Regions from separate parts of the Thermanaeromonas sp. DSM 22490 genome, predicted to be linked through region 2. Evidence: riboswitches for the same ligand, from Rfam matches in the RefSeq annotation. Region 2 holds a riboswitch; the other holds the start of a gene.
What was found. A riboswitch is a leader RNA that binds a small molecule or an ion and turns the genes downstream of it on or off. The one in region 2 is predicted to bind glycine.
Positions count from the first base shown of each region.

Region 1: linked by a shared signal. The riboswitch ahead of gcvT (glycine cleavage system aminomethyltransferase GcvT) and the one ahead of AC1BI1_RS06405 (GrdX family protein) in region 2 are both predicted to bind glycine.

Region 1 covers NZ_JBJHHE010000004.1:160,588-167,798, forward strand. Annotated here, with positions in the region: gene sdaAB (L-serine ammonia-lyase, iron-sulfur-dependent subunit beta) at 1-535, shown strand, start outside; gene sdaAA (L-serine ammonia-lyase, iron-sulfur-dependent, subunit alpha) at 522-1,403, shown strand; glycine riboswitch at 1,501-1,626, shown strand; glycine riboswitch at 1,630-1,707, shown strand; gene gcvT (glycine cleavage system aminomethyltransferase GcvT) at 1,781-2,893, shown strand; gene gcvH (glycine cleavage system protein GcvH) at 2,908-3,291, shown strand; gene gcvPA (aminomethyl-transferring glycine dehydrogenase subunit GcvPA) at 3,296-4,627, shown strand; gene gcvPB (aminomethyl-transferring glycine dehydrogenase subunit GcvPB) at 4,631-6,091, shown strand; gene AC1BI1_RS04805 (lipoate--protein ligase family protein) at 6,146-6,961, shown strand; gene AC1BI1_RS04810 (carbohydrate-binding protein) at 7,038-7,211, shown strand, end outside.
Region 2 covers NZ_JBJHHE010000007.1:14,668-21,878, forward strand. Annotated here, with positions in the region: gene cooS (anaerobic carbon-monoxide dehydrogenase catalytic subunit) at 1-1,134, opposite strand, end outside; gene AC1BI1_RS06395 (ATP-binding protein) at 1,681-2,427, opposite strand; gene AC1BI1_RS06400 (helix-turn-helix domain-containing protein) at 2,571-2,879, opposite strand; glycine riboswitch at 3,035-3,148, shown strand; glycine riboswitch at 3,152-3,252, shown strand; gene AC1BI1_RS06405 (GrdX family protein) at 3,391-3,816, shown strand; gene trxB (thioredoxin-disulfide reductase) at 3,849-5,072, shown strand; gene AC1BI1_RS06415 (thioredoxin family protein) at 5,146-5,463, shown strand; gene AC1BI1_RS06420 (glycine/sarcosine/betaine reductase component B subunit) at 5,495-6,781, shown strand; gene grdA (glycine/sarcosine/betaine reductase complex selenoprotein A) at 6,808-7,211, shown strand, end outside.

The DNA of each region.
Region 1 (7,211 bases), on a different contig from region 2:
TATTTTCCTCCACGGGTCCTTCGCCCGCACTTACCGGGGGCATGGTACGGACAGGGCTCTGGTGGCAGGTTTGCTAGGCTTGAACGTAGACGACGAACGGGTACGCCAGGCTTTAGACCTGGCCCGGGACAAGGGGCTTAAAATTAGTTTTAAAGAAAAAGATTTGGGCGAGGTACATCCCAATTCAGCACTTCTCATCTTAAAAGGTAGTTCCCGCAAGGTAGAGGTAATGGGTTCCTCTTTAGGAGGTGCCCAGGTGGTGGTCACCAAGATCGACCAATTTCCGGTGGAAGTCACCGGTGAATTGCCCACCCTGGTGGCTGCCTATAAAGATCAGCCCGGAATTATAGCCGCAGTAACCGCTTTGCTGGCCGGCCAAAGTATCAATATTGCCAGCATGCGGGTTTCCCGGGAAGGCCTGGGCCAGCGGGCTTTAATGGTGTTGGAGACGGATGATAGTATTCCGGAAGAAATAATCGCTGGCCTGCGGGCCTGGCCGGTAATGGAGCGGGTGATTCGTATTGACCCTGTGTAGCTGGAAAAGAGCATCTGAACTCTTAGCCGAGGCAGAAGGGAAAAACCTGCCCCTGTTCCAGGTGGTAATACAATACCAGGCGAGTTTAAGCGGGCAGGATGAAGCTTCCATCAGGCAGAAGATGATGGAAAGGTTAGAGATAATGCGGGCCGCTGCTCAAAGGGGACTGACAGAGGATATGCGATCCCCCAGCGGCCTGATAGGTGGAGGAGCCAGGCTGCTAGAAGCTGCGCGGGAAAAGGGGGAAAGTCTATCGGGTGGCACTACCGGACGGGCTATTGCCCTGGCCATGGCTGTGGCCGAAGTCAACGCCTGCATGGGGCGTATAGTTGCTGCACCTACGGCCGGTTCCTGTGGCATCCTGCCTGGGGTCCTTCTGGCCTTGCAGGCAGAAAAAGGCTGGAAGGATGAAGTTCTGGTAGATGGCCTTTTTACGGCTGCTGGCATAGGTATAGTTATAGGCAAACAGGCTTCTCTCTCCGGTGCGGCCCTCGGCTGCCAGGCAGAATGCGGTGTGGCCAGCGCCATGGCCGCCGCTGCAGCCGTAGAGGTGGCCGGTGGCCAGCCGCGCCAGGCTATAGACGCAGCAGCTATTGCCCTGAAGGGCTGGCTGGGATTGGTCTGCGATCCGGTGGGCGGCCTGGTAGAAATACCCTGTGTGAAACGCAATGCTATAGGGGCAGCCCATGCCCTGGCGGCTGCGGATATGGCCCTGGCCGGTTTGCCCTCATATATTCCGTTAGATGAAGTAGTAGCCGCTATGGTCCAAGTAGGTCGCAGTCTCCCACCTTCATTACGAGAAACGGGGGAGGGTGGCGTGGCCGCTTGTCCCACTGCACGTTCTTTAATGCGCGATCTGATGGGATGATAATTATAAAAAAATTTTCATACAAGAAGGATAATAGGTCGTAAATGTCGAATTAATTTATTAGCCCATGAGTTAATTACAACTTCATATAGGGCGAAGGAAGGGAGTAGAAGAGACCCCTCCTGACAAAAGAGAAAGACAGGGTAGGGGCGCCGAAGGAGCAAGCCCGGCTGTGGGTGGCAGCACGGGGGAAACTCTCAGGCAAAAGTACTACTCCTGGACGCGGCTCTGGAGAGTTCTCCCTTACGGGAGACACCAAAGGGGTAAGGCTTTGAAGCCTAATCTCTCAGGTAAGCAGACAGAGGCTCACACCGTTTTAATAACGGTATGGGCCTCTTAATTTTTTCCGGCCATACTATATTTGTTGAGGTGAGATTATGGGTACAGAAACCGGGAAGAAGACACCCCTTTATGAGGAGCATATATCAGCAGGTGCCCGAATGGTGGAATTCGGGGGCTGGATTATGCCCCTGCAATATACGAGTATACTGGAGGAACACCGGGCAGTAAGAACCCAAGCCGGGCTCTTTGACGTTTCCCACATGGGAGAGATTGAGATAAAAGGGCCGGATGCCTTCCGCCTGGTCCAGCATTTGATCACTAATGATGCTTCCCTGGCCCAGGGAGATAAGGTTATTTACAGCCCCATGTGCTATCAAGACGGCGGTACCGTAGATGACATTTTGGTTTACCGCCTGGAAGAGGAGAAATTTCTCTTGGTAGTCAATGCTGCCAATACTCTTAAGGACTTAGAATGGGTACAGAATAATGCTAAGGAATTGAACGCCGATGTGGTCATCACCGATGCTTCCCCGGCCACGCTGCAGCTGGCTTTACAGGGCCCGGAAGCAGCACCCATATTGCAGCCGCTAACTGATATTAATCTTCAGGACCTGGGGTACTATCGCTGGACTTATGGCAAGGTGCGAGGAGTCTTTTGCCTTATCTCCCGCACCGGTTATACGGGAGAAGACGGCTTCGAGCTCTATATGGACCCGGCAGAGGGACCCAAAATTTGGCGGGAGTTGCTGGAAGCAGGGCGGGATAAGGGCTTGAAACCTTGCGGTTTAGGAGCGCGCGACGTTTTGCGCCTGGAGGCGGCTATGCCCCTTTACGGGCATGAGCTGAGCCCGGAAATCACCCCCATAGAGGCCGGCCTGGGGCGCTTTGTGCGCACGGAAAAAGGGGAATTTAACGGTAGTGAAATTTTAAAACAGCAAAAAGAAGATGGGCCTCCGCGCCACCTTATTGGCCTTATAATGCTGGACCGGAACATTCCCCGGCCCGACTATCCGGTGAGCACAGCTGGCCGGGAGGTGGGGCGCATTACTTCCGGATCCTTCGCCCCTGCTTTGGGCCAGAATGTCGCCCTGGCCCTGGTAGAAAAAACTTATGGCCAGGTAGGAGAAAGCTTAAGTGTAATTATCCGGGGACGGGAACACCCGGCACGGGTAGTATCATTACCCTTCTACAGCCGGAAGAAAAAATAAGGAGGGTCATTACCATGATTATTCCTGAGGGCTTATTTTACACTAAAGAGCATGAATGGCTGCAACTAAAGGGCAACCGCTGTAGAATCGGCATTACTGATTACGCCCAGCAATCGCTAGGTGACATTGTATTTGTGGAACTCCCCCAGGTGGGGGACGAATTTAGTGCGGGCGATAGTTTTGGCGTAGTGGAATCGGTTAAATCTGCCTCCGATGTTTATATGCCGGTTTCCGGCAGAGTAGTAGCTGTCAACGAAGAACTGTTGGAGGAACCGCAGAAGATTAACCAAGATCCTTACGGTAAGGGCTGGATGATTGAAGTGGAACTGGCGGACCCTTCAGAAATAGCAAGTTTACTGGGTGCTGAAGCCTATCAGAAGTTGCTTGAGGAGGAATAAAGTTATGACTTATATTCCCACCACCTCAGCCCAAAGGGAAGAAATGCTTAAAGCCTGCGGCGTGGAAGGGATAGAAGACCTGTTTGCGGATATTCCGGAGGAAGTGAAACTTAAACGGGAACTGGACTTACCTGAGCCTTTAGCTGAAGCAGAAGTCTTACGCCATCTCCAGGAACTGGCCGGCAGGAACCGGACCGATTTGATTTCCTTTCTGGGCGCAGGAGCATACGAACACCACATACCCAGTGTGGTACCTGCTTTACTGTCTCGTTCCGAATTTTACACAGCTTATACTCCTTACCAACCGGAGGTGAGCCAGGGCACCCTCCAGGCCATATTTGAATTCCAGTCCCTCATTTGTGCCCTAACAGGTTTAGACGTAGCTAATGCCTCTCACTACGATGGCGCTACGGCTACGGCCGAGGCAGCCCTGGTGGCCTGCGGAGCTACCAGGCGCCAGAAGATTCTGTTCTCCCGCGGACTTAACCCCCAGTACCGCGCCGTTCTCCACACTTATACCCGTGGCCAGGGAATTGAGCTAGTAGAGATTCCCTGGGAGGACGGCCGGACTTCCCTAGAGGAACTGGCGAGAATAGCTGACCGGGACGTAGCCGGCGTCATCCTTCAACAGCCAAATTTTGTGGGGCAGCTGGAGCCTATGACCGAAGCCAGTGAACTGGCTCATAAGGTGGGGGCCCTTTTCATAGCAGTGGTAAATCCCATCTCCTTAGGCATATTGGCGCCGCCCGGAGAATATGACGCTGACCTGGCGGTGGGCGAAGGCCAGAGCCTGGGCAATCCTTTGAACTTTGGCGGGCCTTATTTAGGCTTTATGGCCGCTAAGGAGAAGTTTGTGCGACGCCTGCCGGGACGGATTGTAGGCCAGACAGTTGATGTAGAAGGCCGCAGAGCCTTTGTCCTTACCCTCCAGGCCAGAGAGCAACATATAAGGCGGGAGAAAGCTACTTCCAATATTTGTTCTAACGAAGCCCTTTGCGCCCTAGCGGCTACCATATACCTTTCCTGCCTGGGCAAGGAAGGGCTTAAAGAAGTGGCCCGCCAGTGCTTGCTTAAAGCGCATTACGCTTTTGAACAACTCCTAAAAATAAAAGGGATAAAGCCGGTCTTCAACGGGCCCTTCTTCCATGAATTTGCCATCCGCGCCTCCCAAGCTCCTTCCCAAGTAGCTGACCGCCTGATGCGCGCCGGTATAGCGGGTGGCTTTGACCTGGGACGCTTTTACCCGGAATTGGAAGGAGCCATGCTTTTCTGTGTCACTGAGGTGCGGACGCGGTCGGAAATAGACCGCTTAGTAGAAGTAATGAGGGGGTTGTAAACAGTGGCAGTAGAACCGCTTCTCTGGGAACTGGGAGCTCCCGGCCGGAAAGGCTATGTCTTTCCGCCGCTAGATGTGCCAGGAGAAGTAGAAAACCACCTGCCGGAGGCTTACCGCCGGCGGAAAGACGCTGAGCTACCCGAATTAAGCGAAATAGAAGTAGTGCGCCATTTCACCCACCTTTCCAGCAAAAACTACGGGGTGGATACCGGCTTTTATCCCTTGGGTTCCTGCACTATGAAATACAACCCCAAGGTCAATGAAGTGGTAGCCAGCTTGCCCGGCTTCACCGATTTGCACCCCTGTGTGCCGCGGGAGGCAGCCCAGGGGTCGCTGGAGCTTATGTATCACTTACAAAAGTATCTGGCCGAAATTACCGGTATGGACGCCGTGACGCTGCAGCCGGCGGCCGGAGCCCATGGCGAACTGGCGGGATTACTTATCATTGCTGCGTACCACCGGAGCCGCGGCGAGACCCAGCGGAAGAAGGTGCTGGTACCGGATTCGGCCCACGGGACCAATCCGGCCAGCGCTGCCATGGCTGGCCTGGAAGTGGTCCAAATACCCTCCAACGACCAGGGGCTGGTGGACCTAGAAGCCTTGCGAAAGGCTTTAGGGCCGGATACCGCAGCCCTCATGCTCACCAATCCCAACACCTTGGGTCTTTTTGAAAGTGATATTATAACTATGGCTGAAATGGTGCATAAAGCCGGCGGCCTGCTCTACTACGATGGGGCCAACCTCAATGCCGTTATGGGTATTACCCGGCCGGGGGATATGGGCTTTGATGTAGTGCACCTTAACCTGCATAAAACCTTTTCCACCCCCCATGGTGGAGGCGGGCCCGGCAGCGGTCCGGTCGGGGTAAAAGAGCACCTGGCCCCCTTCTTACCTGTACCTGTGGTCAGTTTCGATGCAACTAAAGGGCAGTACTACCTAGACTACGACCGTCCTCAAAGCATAGGGCAGATGAAGGCTTTCTACGGCAATTTTGGCGTTATGGTAAAAGCCTATACCTATATCCGCACTCTGGGACCCAAGGGCTTAAAAGAGGTCAGCGAGCAGGCCGTTCTTAACGCCAATTATTTGCTCAGCCTCCTGCGCCCCCACTTCAACGTACCCTATGACCGCATCTGTAAACATGAATTTGTGATCAACCCTGGCCCCAAAATAAAAGAGGCGGGAGTGCGCACCTTGGACATAGCCAAGCGGCTTTTAGATTACGGCTTCCATGCCCCTACCATTTACTTCCCCCTTATTGTCCCGGAAGCCATGATGATCGAACCTACCGAAACTGAGCCTAAAGAGGTGCTGGACGCCTTTGCTAGGGCTTTGATTGCCATTGCTGAAGAAGCAGTAAGCAAGCCGGAACTCTTGCACAATGCGCCCCATAGTACACCGGTGCGGCGGCTAGATGAAGCAGGTGCCGCCCGCAATCCTATCCTTAAGTGGCAGAAAAAATAAAGCAGGAAATCCTGGCCGTCCTAGTCGAAATATAAATTGGGTGATACTAAAGCCATGGCAGAGATGTGGCGCCTTCTGGATACAGGAATAGCTGACGGGCCTACCAATATGGCTATAGATGAAGCTATCTTGCAACAACATCGTGCGGGCAACGCGCCCCCTACCGTGCGCTTCTACGGCTGGGACCCGCCGACCATCTCCTTGGGCTATGCCCAGTCAGTCGAGAAGGAAATCGATTTGGGTGCCCTCCAGGAAAGGGGGCTAGGCCTGGTACGGCGTTTGACAGGGGGGCGGGCGGTGCTCCATGACCGGGAAGTAACTTATAGCCTGGTGGTAGTAGAAGATCACCCCCTAGTGGATGGGGGCGTTTTACCTTCTTACTTGCGGATTGCCCGGGTCCTGGCCCAGGGACTTAAGCGCCTGGGCGCCGAGGTGGAGATTGCTTCCGGCAAAAAAAGCACCGGTGAGCACAGCAGTGCCGCCTGTTTTGATGCCCCTTCCTGGTACGAGATTACTGTAGAGGGGCGCAAGCTAATCGGCAGTGCCCAGACCAGGAAAGGCGGCGCTGTGCTCCAGCACGGTTCCATTGTATTAAAACAAAATGTAGAGGATTTGTTCGCGGTATTAAAATTTTCCTCGCCCGAAAGGAGGAAAAAACTTAAAGAAAAATTTTATCAGCAGGCCTGCGGCCTGGAAGAGATTTTAGGTCGCCCAGTGGCTCCGGTGGAAGTTAAAGAAGCTATAATTAAAGCCTTCGCCGAAATCTATGATATCCAGCTCGTCCCGGGCGAACTTACACCAGAAGAAAAGATTCTGGCAGCAGAATTGCGGCAGAAATATGCCAGCGAAGAGTGGAACAGGCGCCGCTAGCTGCCAGCATAGCTTTTTCCTCTCCGGGGAATGCTATAGGGCAGAAGATTCCTTGCTTTTTGGGGAGGTAAAATAAATGGGTGATAGAGGCCGCAGCCGTTTTGTTAATGAAGACCGCACTAGACTGGAGCAAATGCGGGCAGCAGAATATCCCGGAGGAGTAGTGGTCGATCCGGTGCCCATAACTGCCGGAAGTGAAGTAACAATTTTGTACTATGGACTGCTGTCCCAGTGCGGCGCCGATCAGGTC
Region 2 (7,211 bases):
AATCTCCCGGGCGTTCTCCCCGGCCGTCTCCTCTGAAAAGTCGATGTGGATGGCACCGGGGATCTTGGTGATCTCCATGGTAGTGATGAGCTTAGTGCCCATGCATTCGGCCACCGTAGCCAGGGAGGGCATAATGCATTGGTAATCCACCACCACGGCATCCAGCGCGCCGGTGATCAGCGCCATCTCCTGGCTCACCGAATGGGTGCAGGCCGGAATGCCATGCCGCATCATCACCTCGTTGCCGGTACAGCAGATACCCACCACATTCACGCCAGAGGCGCCGGCTGCCTTGGCCTCGGCCTCCATCTCCTTGGCCACTGCCACGATCACATCGGAAAGGACCGGGTTATGGCCGTGTACTGCCACGTTGACAGCATCGGCCTTCAGCACACCCATATTGGCCTCGGTCACCACTGGCTGGGGAGTACCGAAGAGGATGTCGGACAGGTCAGTGCCCATATAGCAGCCGGCCAGGTCCGCCAAGCCGCAGCGCAGACCGCCCACAAGAAGGTTCATGGGGTCTGCGTCCGCGCCGTAATGAGTACGGTGCATGATATCGGATACCTCGTAGTCTATACCCTTGGGGAGCAAACCTCGTTCCGAAAGGAGTTTGGCCCGCTTCTTAGTCACCGTGGTGGCTGCCCACATGACCGGCGTCTCTTTCTCGTGAAAGTCCGCCAAGGCCGCCTCCGCCACGTCCAAAGCGATCTCGGCGATACTTCTCCCCTCGGTGGGGATGCCGAGGCGCGCAGCCACAGAGCGCAGCTTGGCCCTGTCCTTAATAGTATAGTCACGTGCCTTGCCCTTGGCCGCCATCTTCAGGGTGTGGGCTAAATGTCTAGCGTGGCCGGAGTGGGATGCCGCCCCGGACGCTATGGCGCGATCGAGGCCCCGGGCTACAATGACGTCCGCAGTAGCCCCGCAGATGCCGATCTTGGGCTCGCCGCCGAAGGGATCAATGCGGCAGGGTCCCTGCAGGCAGTGCCGGCAGCACAGCCCGGTTTCACCAAAACCGCACTGGGGGAGCATAGCCTGGTAGCGGTCCCAGACCGTCTCCACCTTCACGCGCCTGGCCTTTTCTACCATCTCGCAAACAGCCGGATCCAAAGAAACCTTACACGGGTTAGCCATCAGCATCAACCTCCTTGAAGAATATGCGGCAACGCCGCAAGCTTTTAAGCATTAGTGCTGGTTTTAAGTTACAGCCAGACATCCTATCTGGCCTTCCCAATCGCTTATGGCGCAAACCCCTACCTCCAGCATCCGTTTTTCCGGCTCTAAGCTAGGTTTTGTCTTTGTCCGCCCAAGAAGCGGAGGGTTTTTATTATTGAATATCATTTAGTTAACCCGACCTCCTTGCAAAGCTTTTAGATATGCTGTAACCCGGTATGAAAGCCAGGATATTTAAACTATGTAAGTTTTTCCCCCACGCCAGGGCACACTCTGGCCCGCTATGGGGCCGGTCACCCAGTTGGGAAATGAAGACATGAATATCGTTGGCCTTTTAGGGGAGGGTTAAGAAAAGGGGGTGGGCCTGTAAGGGGTGATATAGTGGTGGTAATATCACGGTCCCTGGGCATATTACTTAACCTCCTTGGTTTTTACTTCCTTAATTAATGCCACGGCTATCTTTGCGGAGAACTCCGGTTCTCCGGCATATGCCCGGGCAACATCTAGTTAGCTCAGCAACCTAGTAGCCAGCTCGGCGATACCTGCTGCCGTAAAAGACTGCTCACCGATAAAACCGGCAGCCTGGTCTAAAATTTCCGTTTGGAAGGGGATCAGACCAATAACGTCACCTGGCGGCAGGTGGCTAAGGATAAATTCTTCATCCCTGGGTTGACGCAATTTATTGCCCACAAATTTGATTCGTGCAATACCAAGTTCTGCGGCCAGTTTTTGGACGACCCGGGCAGTTTGGATACTCACCAGGGTGGGTTCGGTAACAATAAGCATAAGATCTACCCCCCGGGCCGTACCCCGGGTAAGGTGTTCAATGCCGGCACCCATATCTAAAACCACCATTTCCCGGCGTTTTAAGACGAGGGAATTAACCATAGCATTTAAGACGGCATTTTCCCGGCAATAGCATGTGGAACCCCCCGGTTTTATGGCCCCCATTTTCAAAAAAAGGATATTACCGCTTCTGATGGTGTAATCCTCCAGCAGGCTATCTACTTCCGGGTTTAAAGAAAAGAAGGCCCCGCTACCGCCGGTGCGTTCGACAATCAACTCTCGCATATCAACAATAGGTTTCAGGGTACCAAGCCTTTCCTCAGGAAGACCCAGGACCATTCCCAGGCTGGTATCAGGATCGGCATCGACGGCATATACCTGGTAACCTCGCTGGGCAAAGCACCTGATTAAACCTGCGGCGATGGTTGTTTTGCCGACGCCGCCCTTCCCGGAAATAGCCAGTTTCACTGGCACGCCTCCTCTGTTCAACTTCTCCTGGTTATCGTTTATTTTCATTAGCAAAAAGCGTGCCAAAAGAAAAAGGCCGCCAGCGCTAGGCGGCCTAACAACCCCAATGTCAATTGGGTTTTACACGTTAAAAAGAGTTGACATTATTTTTTAAGCAGGCCATAGCGGGACATTTTAGCATAAAGGGCCTGGCGGGAGAGGCCTAAGGCCTTGGCGGCCCGTGTTTTTTCTCCTCCAAAAGCTTCTAGGGCCTGGATGATGGCCTCCTTTTCCGCTTCTATCCGTACTTTATAAAGGGGGGAGATATCCCTTACCCCTTTCTTTTTGCCCGGATAACCTATGGCGAGGTGATGGGGATGGATTTCCTGGTCTTCAGCCAAGATGACAGCCCTCTCCAGGACATTTTCCAATTCCCGGACGTTGCCCGGCGACGCGTTCCACCTCCTTTGCATAGCCTGACCAATTGATTATTCACCGATAGGCCACGGTGAGGGTAGAGAGGGTAAAAATTTTTTAGATTGTTAGAAGGAGAATTTAATGCCATGTAGAATATAATACTAGTGAAAACAAGAACAAAAATAAAGTAAAACTAAATAAGGGTTGGCGGTTGAGGAGAGCAGGAGAGACCCGGGTGTTTGACCGGGCGCCGAAGGAGCAAGGCGAGGGCCTGCGGTGAGGGCCCCAAGCCCAAACTCTCAGGCAAAAGCACTGCTCTCGGACGCATCTCTGGAGAGCTTCCCCGCTGAATGCACTTACCGTATTTCAGGGGGAACACCCAAGGGGTAAGGCGCGTTAGCGCCTATTCTCTCAGGTGGAAGGACAGAGGCTATTCACCCTAACTAAGGGTGGATAGCCTCTTTTGTTATGCTCCTAGCAGGTGCGAAGGCTTTCGGATGAGAACCCGGATAACGAAGGTTATAAAGGTTGTTAGTTTAAGGCGGGGGAGGGAAAAATAAACTTATCATGAGCGGCTACGGACAGACCTGGGTGGTGACCAATAATCCCGATATAAAGTTTAGTCAAGGGCGCTTGCTGTTGGTACCGGGAGGGACGCTCCAGGTCTTTAAAGAAGCGCGTAAACTCATCTATCAAGGCTGCCTTTTGCTGAGCCATCCTCTAATGGGCAGCCTTAAACCCTGGCAAAACCCGTATCGTAGCCTGGCTTTGCTGGAACCCCGACCCAGGTCGGGCATCTTAGATACCAAATCCATCACCCTTATGGAAAGGGCTATAGACATGCTGGAGAAGAGGCAAAGGGAGGTTGGTAGCCGGTCGGATTACGACGTTCATACCCTGGCTCATTTTCGCCTGCTGGACTGGGAATTAATAAGCCAAACAATAGAGCTTTCCGATCTGGCCGGAGGAGTGGAAGTTACCAATTTTATGTAAGGTAAAGAAAGTTAAGGAAGGAGTGGATAGAGGTGAGCACCAGGGAAGTTGATGTACTTATAATAGGTGGCGGGCCGGCCGGACTGACTGCGGGTTTGTACGCCTCCAGGGCGCGGCTCAAAACGGTTATTTTAGAAAAAGCGCGCCACGGCGGGCAGATCGCCAGCACCAAGACCATTGAAAACTGGCCCGGCACTTTGAGCGCCGGAGGAGCGGAGCTTACGGACAGGATGGCCGAGCATGCCCGGCACTTCGGCTGTGAGATTATAAGAGACGAAGTGACGGAAGTCGATTTCCGCGGTTACGAGAAGGTAATAAAAACCCAAAAGCAAGATACCTACCTGGCTAAAGCGGTAATTATTGCTTCCGGTGCTGAGCCTCGGGTACTAGGGATTAAAGGAGAGAGGGAGTTCCGCGGCAGGGGTGTATCTTATTGTGCCACCTGTGACGCCGACTTTTATACCGATGCCAGCGTAGTGGTGGTGGGCAACGGCGATGCGGCCGTGGAAGAGGCTATTTACCTTACTAATTTTGCCGCGGAAGTAACTTTAGTTGTCATTCACGATGAGGGGATCCTGGACGCCACTAAAGTCATCCAGGAGAGGGCTTTTGCCAATCCCAAGCTTAAATTTAAGTGGAATTCAGTGGTGGAAGAAATAAAGGGCGATGAAGCTGTCACTGCGGTAGTAATAAAGAATATCAAAACAGGCGAACTGGAAGAGTTGCCCGCTGACGGCATATTCTTCTTCGTGGGAACGGTTCCTAATACCTCTTTCTTGCAGGGCAAGATAGAAATGGATGCCCGCGGTTACATTAGGACCAACGAGATTATGGAGACTTCGGTGGAAGGAGTATATGCTGCCGGGGACTGCCGGGAAAAATTCTTGCGCCAGGTAGTGACGGCCGCGGCCGATGGAGCCATCGCGGCCATGGCGGCGGAAAAATATATCCGGGAAGAGGAATTTTTCCGCCTAGAAGTATTGCGGCCTGATAAACCCGTCTTGCTGGCCTTCTGGAGCCCCATGGTGGAGGCCAGCCTGCCGGTAATGGCCAAGGTGGAGAAACTCCAAGAAAAGCTGGGGGACAGGATTAAGGTAACAAAAATAGACACTTACCGTAACACCAGGGTGGCCAGGCGTTACGGTATAGACAAAGTTCCTGCTGTGCTGCTCTTAAAGCAGGGGGAAGTGGTGGCCCAGATTAAAGAGTTTGAAGTGGACGCCATGGAGAAAGCTATATCACCTTTTATCTCCTAAAACTTGTTTCGCAGGCCCTGGAAAATCACCCTTAGAAGGCAAAAAGCGTATTAGGTGGAAGGAGGTGTTTTAGATGTTAGAAGTCAACAAGGATAATTTTGAGGCTGAAGTGCTGGGAGCCTCGGGCCTGGTGGTAGTAGATTTCTGGAGCCCCAACTGCGAAAAGTGTATGGCGCTCCTGCCGGATATGGAGGCCCTAGAAGGCAAATACAAGGACAAAGTAAAATTTGCCAAGCTCAATATTCAGGGCAACAGGCGACTGGCGCTTTCCTTAGGGGTTCGAGGGCTTCCAGCCATGGGCTTCTTTAAGGGGGGCCAAAAAGTTGCGTTGTTAACCCCGGATGAGGTTTCCCCGGAAGCAGTCGAGGAAAAGATTAATGAACTTCTGTAAGTGACTAATTTCACATGGGGAGGTGTGAGGTTTGAAGTTATCCCTGGGATATATAACCATTAAGGACGTGCAGTTCGGCCAGGCCACGGAGATAAAAGATGGCGTGCTTTATGTAAACGCGCAGGAACTGATAGCCAAGATTAAGGAAGACGAGCGCATCGCCGAAGTGAGGGTGGAGCTGGCCAGGCCGGGAGACAGTGTCAGGATCTTGCCGGTAAAGGATGTGATTGAACCCCGGGTAAAAGTGGAAGGGCCTGGCGGTGTATTTCCCGGCACGGTGAGCAAGGTGGAAACAGTGGGAACCGGCCGCACCCATGTCTTGAAGGGGGCTGCGGTGGTAACCTGCGGCAGAATAGTGGGCTTCCAGGAGGGCATTATAGACATGAGCGGCCCCGGGGCCGAATATACGCCCTTCTCCCAGACCTGCAATGTTGTCCTGGTCATCAACCCCGTGGAAGGGCTGCCGCCACACGAACACGAGGCTACGGTCCGCCTGGCCGGGCTGAAGGCAGCCGCATTCTTGGGTGAGGCCGGTAAATTGGTACAACCTGAGGTAGTCAAAGAGTACGAATACCTACCGCTACCTGAAGCGGTAGCTCGATATCCGGGCTTGCCCAAAGTGGTTTACGTGTATATGCTTCAGAGCCAGGGGCTTTTGCACGATACCTGGGTGTACGGGGTGGATGCCAAGAAGATTTTACCTACCCTGATCTCTCCCACGGAAGTCATGGATGGGGCTATTGTGAGCGGTAATTGTGTGTCAGCCTGTGACAAGAATACTACCTATCACCACCAAAATAACCCAGTGATAGAGGACTTGTACGAGCGCCATGGTAAGGACCTCAACTTTATCGGCGTGGTAATAACCAACGAGAACGTCACCCTGGCCGATAAGGAGCGGTCCTCCAATTACACGGCCAAACTCGTGGAATTCTTAGGCGCTGACGGCGTCATCATAACGGAAGAAGGTTTTGGCAACCCTGATACTGACCTGATCATGAACTGTGTAAAGATCGCCCGGAAGGGCATCAAAACCGTGCTCATAACCGATGAGTATGCCGGACGGGATGGGGCTTCCCAATCTTTGGCGGATGCAGCGCCGGAGGCTGATGCCGTAGTGACGGCAGGGAATGCCAACGAGATTATAACTTTGCCGCCTATGGAGAAAGTAATCGGATTTCCCGAGGCCGCCAAGGTTATCGCGGGAGGCTTCGCGGGCAGTCTCCAGGAAGATGGCAGCATAACCGTGGAAATACAAGCCATAACAGGTTCTACTAATGAATTGGGCTTTGGTAAATTATCGGCCCGGCAATATTAAGTTTAAGTGAAAGGAGTGTTTGGAACATGGCCGTTGATTTTCAGGGTAAAAAAGTAATCGTCCTGGGGGACCGGGACGGGATACCGGGTCCCGCCATAGAAGAGTGCGTCAGGAGCGCCGGCGGAGAAGTCGTCTTCAGCGCTACCGAGTGTTTCGTCTGAACTGCAGCCGGCGCAATGGACCTAGAGAATCAGGCGCGGGTAAAAGAAGTGGCTGAGAAGTATAATCCAGCCGATCTTATTGTGATTTTAGGCGGAGCCGAGGCCGAAGCTTCGGGCTTGACAGCTGAGACGGTTACTAACGGAGATCCCGCGTTTGCAGGTCCATTGACGGGAGTCCAGTTAGGGCTCCAAGTGTACCATATATTGGAACCTGAAGTCAAAGAAGCCATTGATCCTGAAGTATATGAGAAGCAGGTGGGCATGATGGA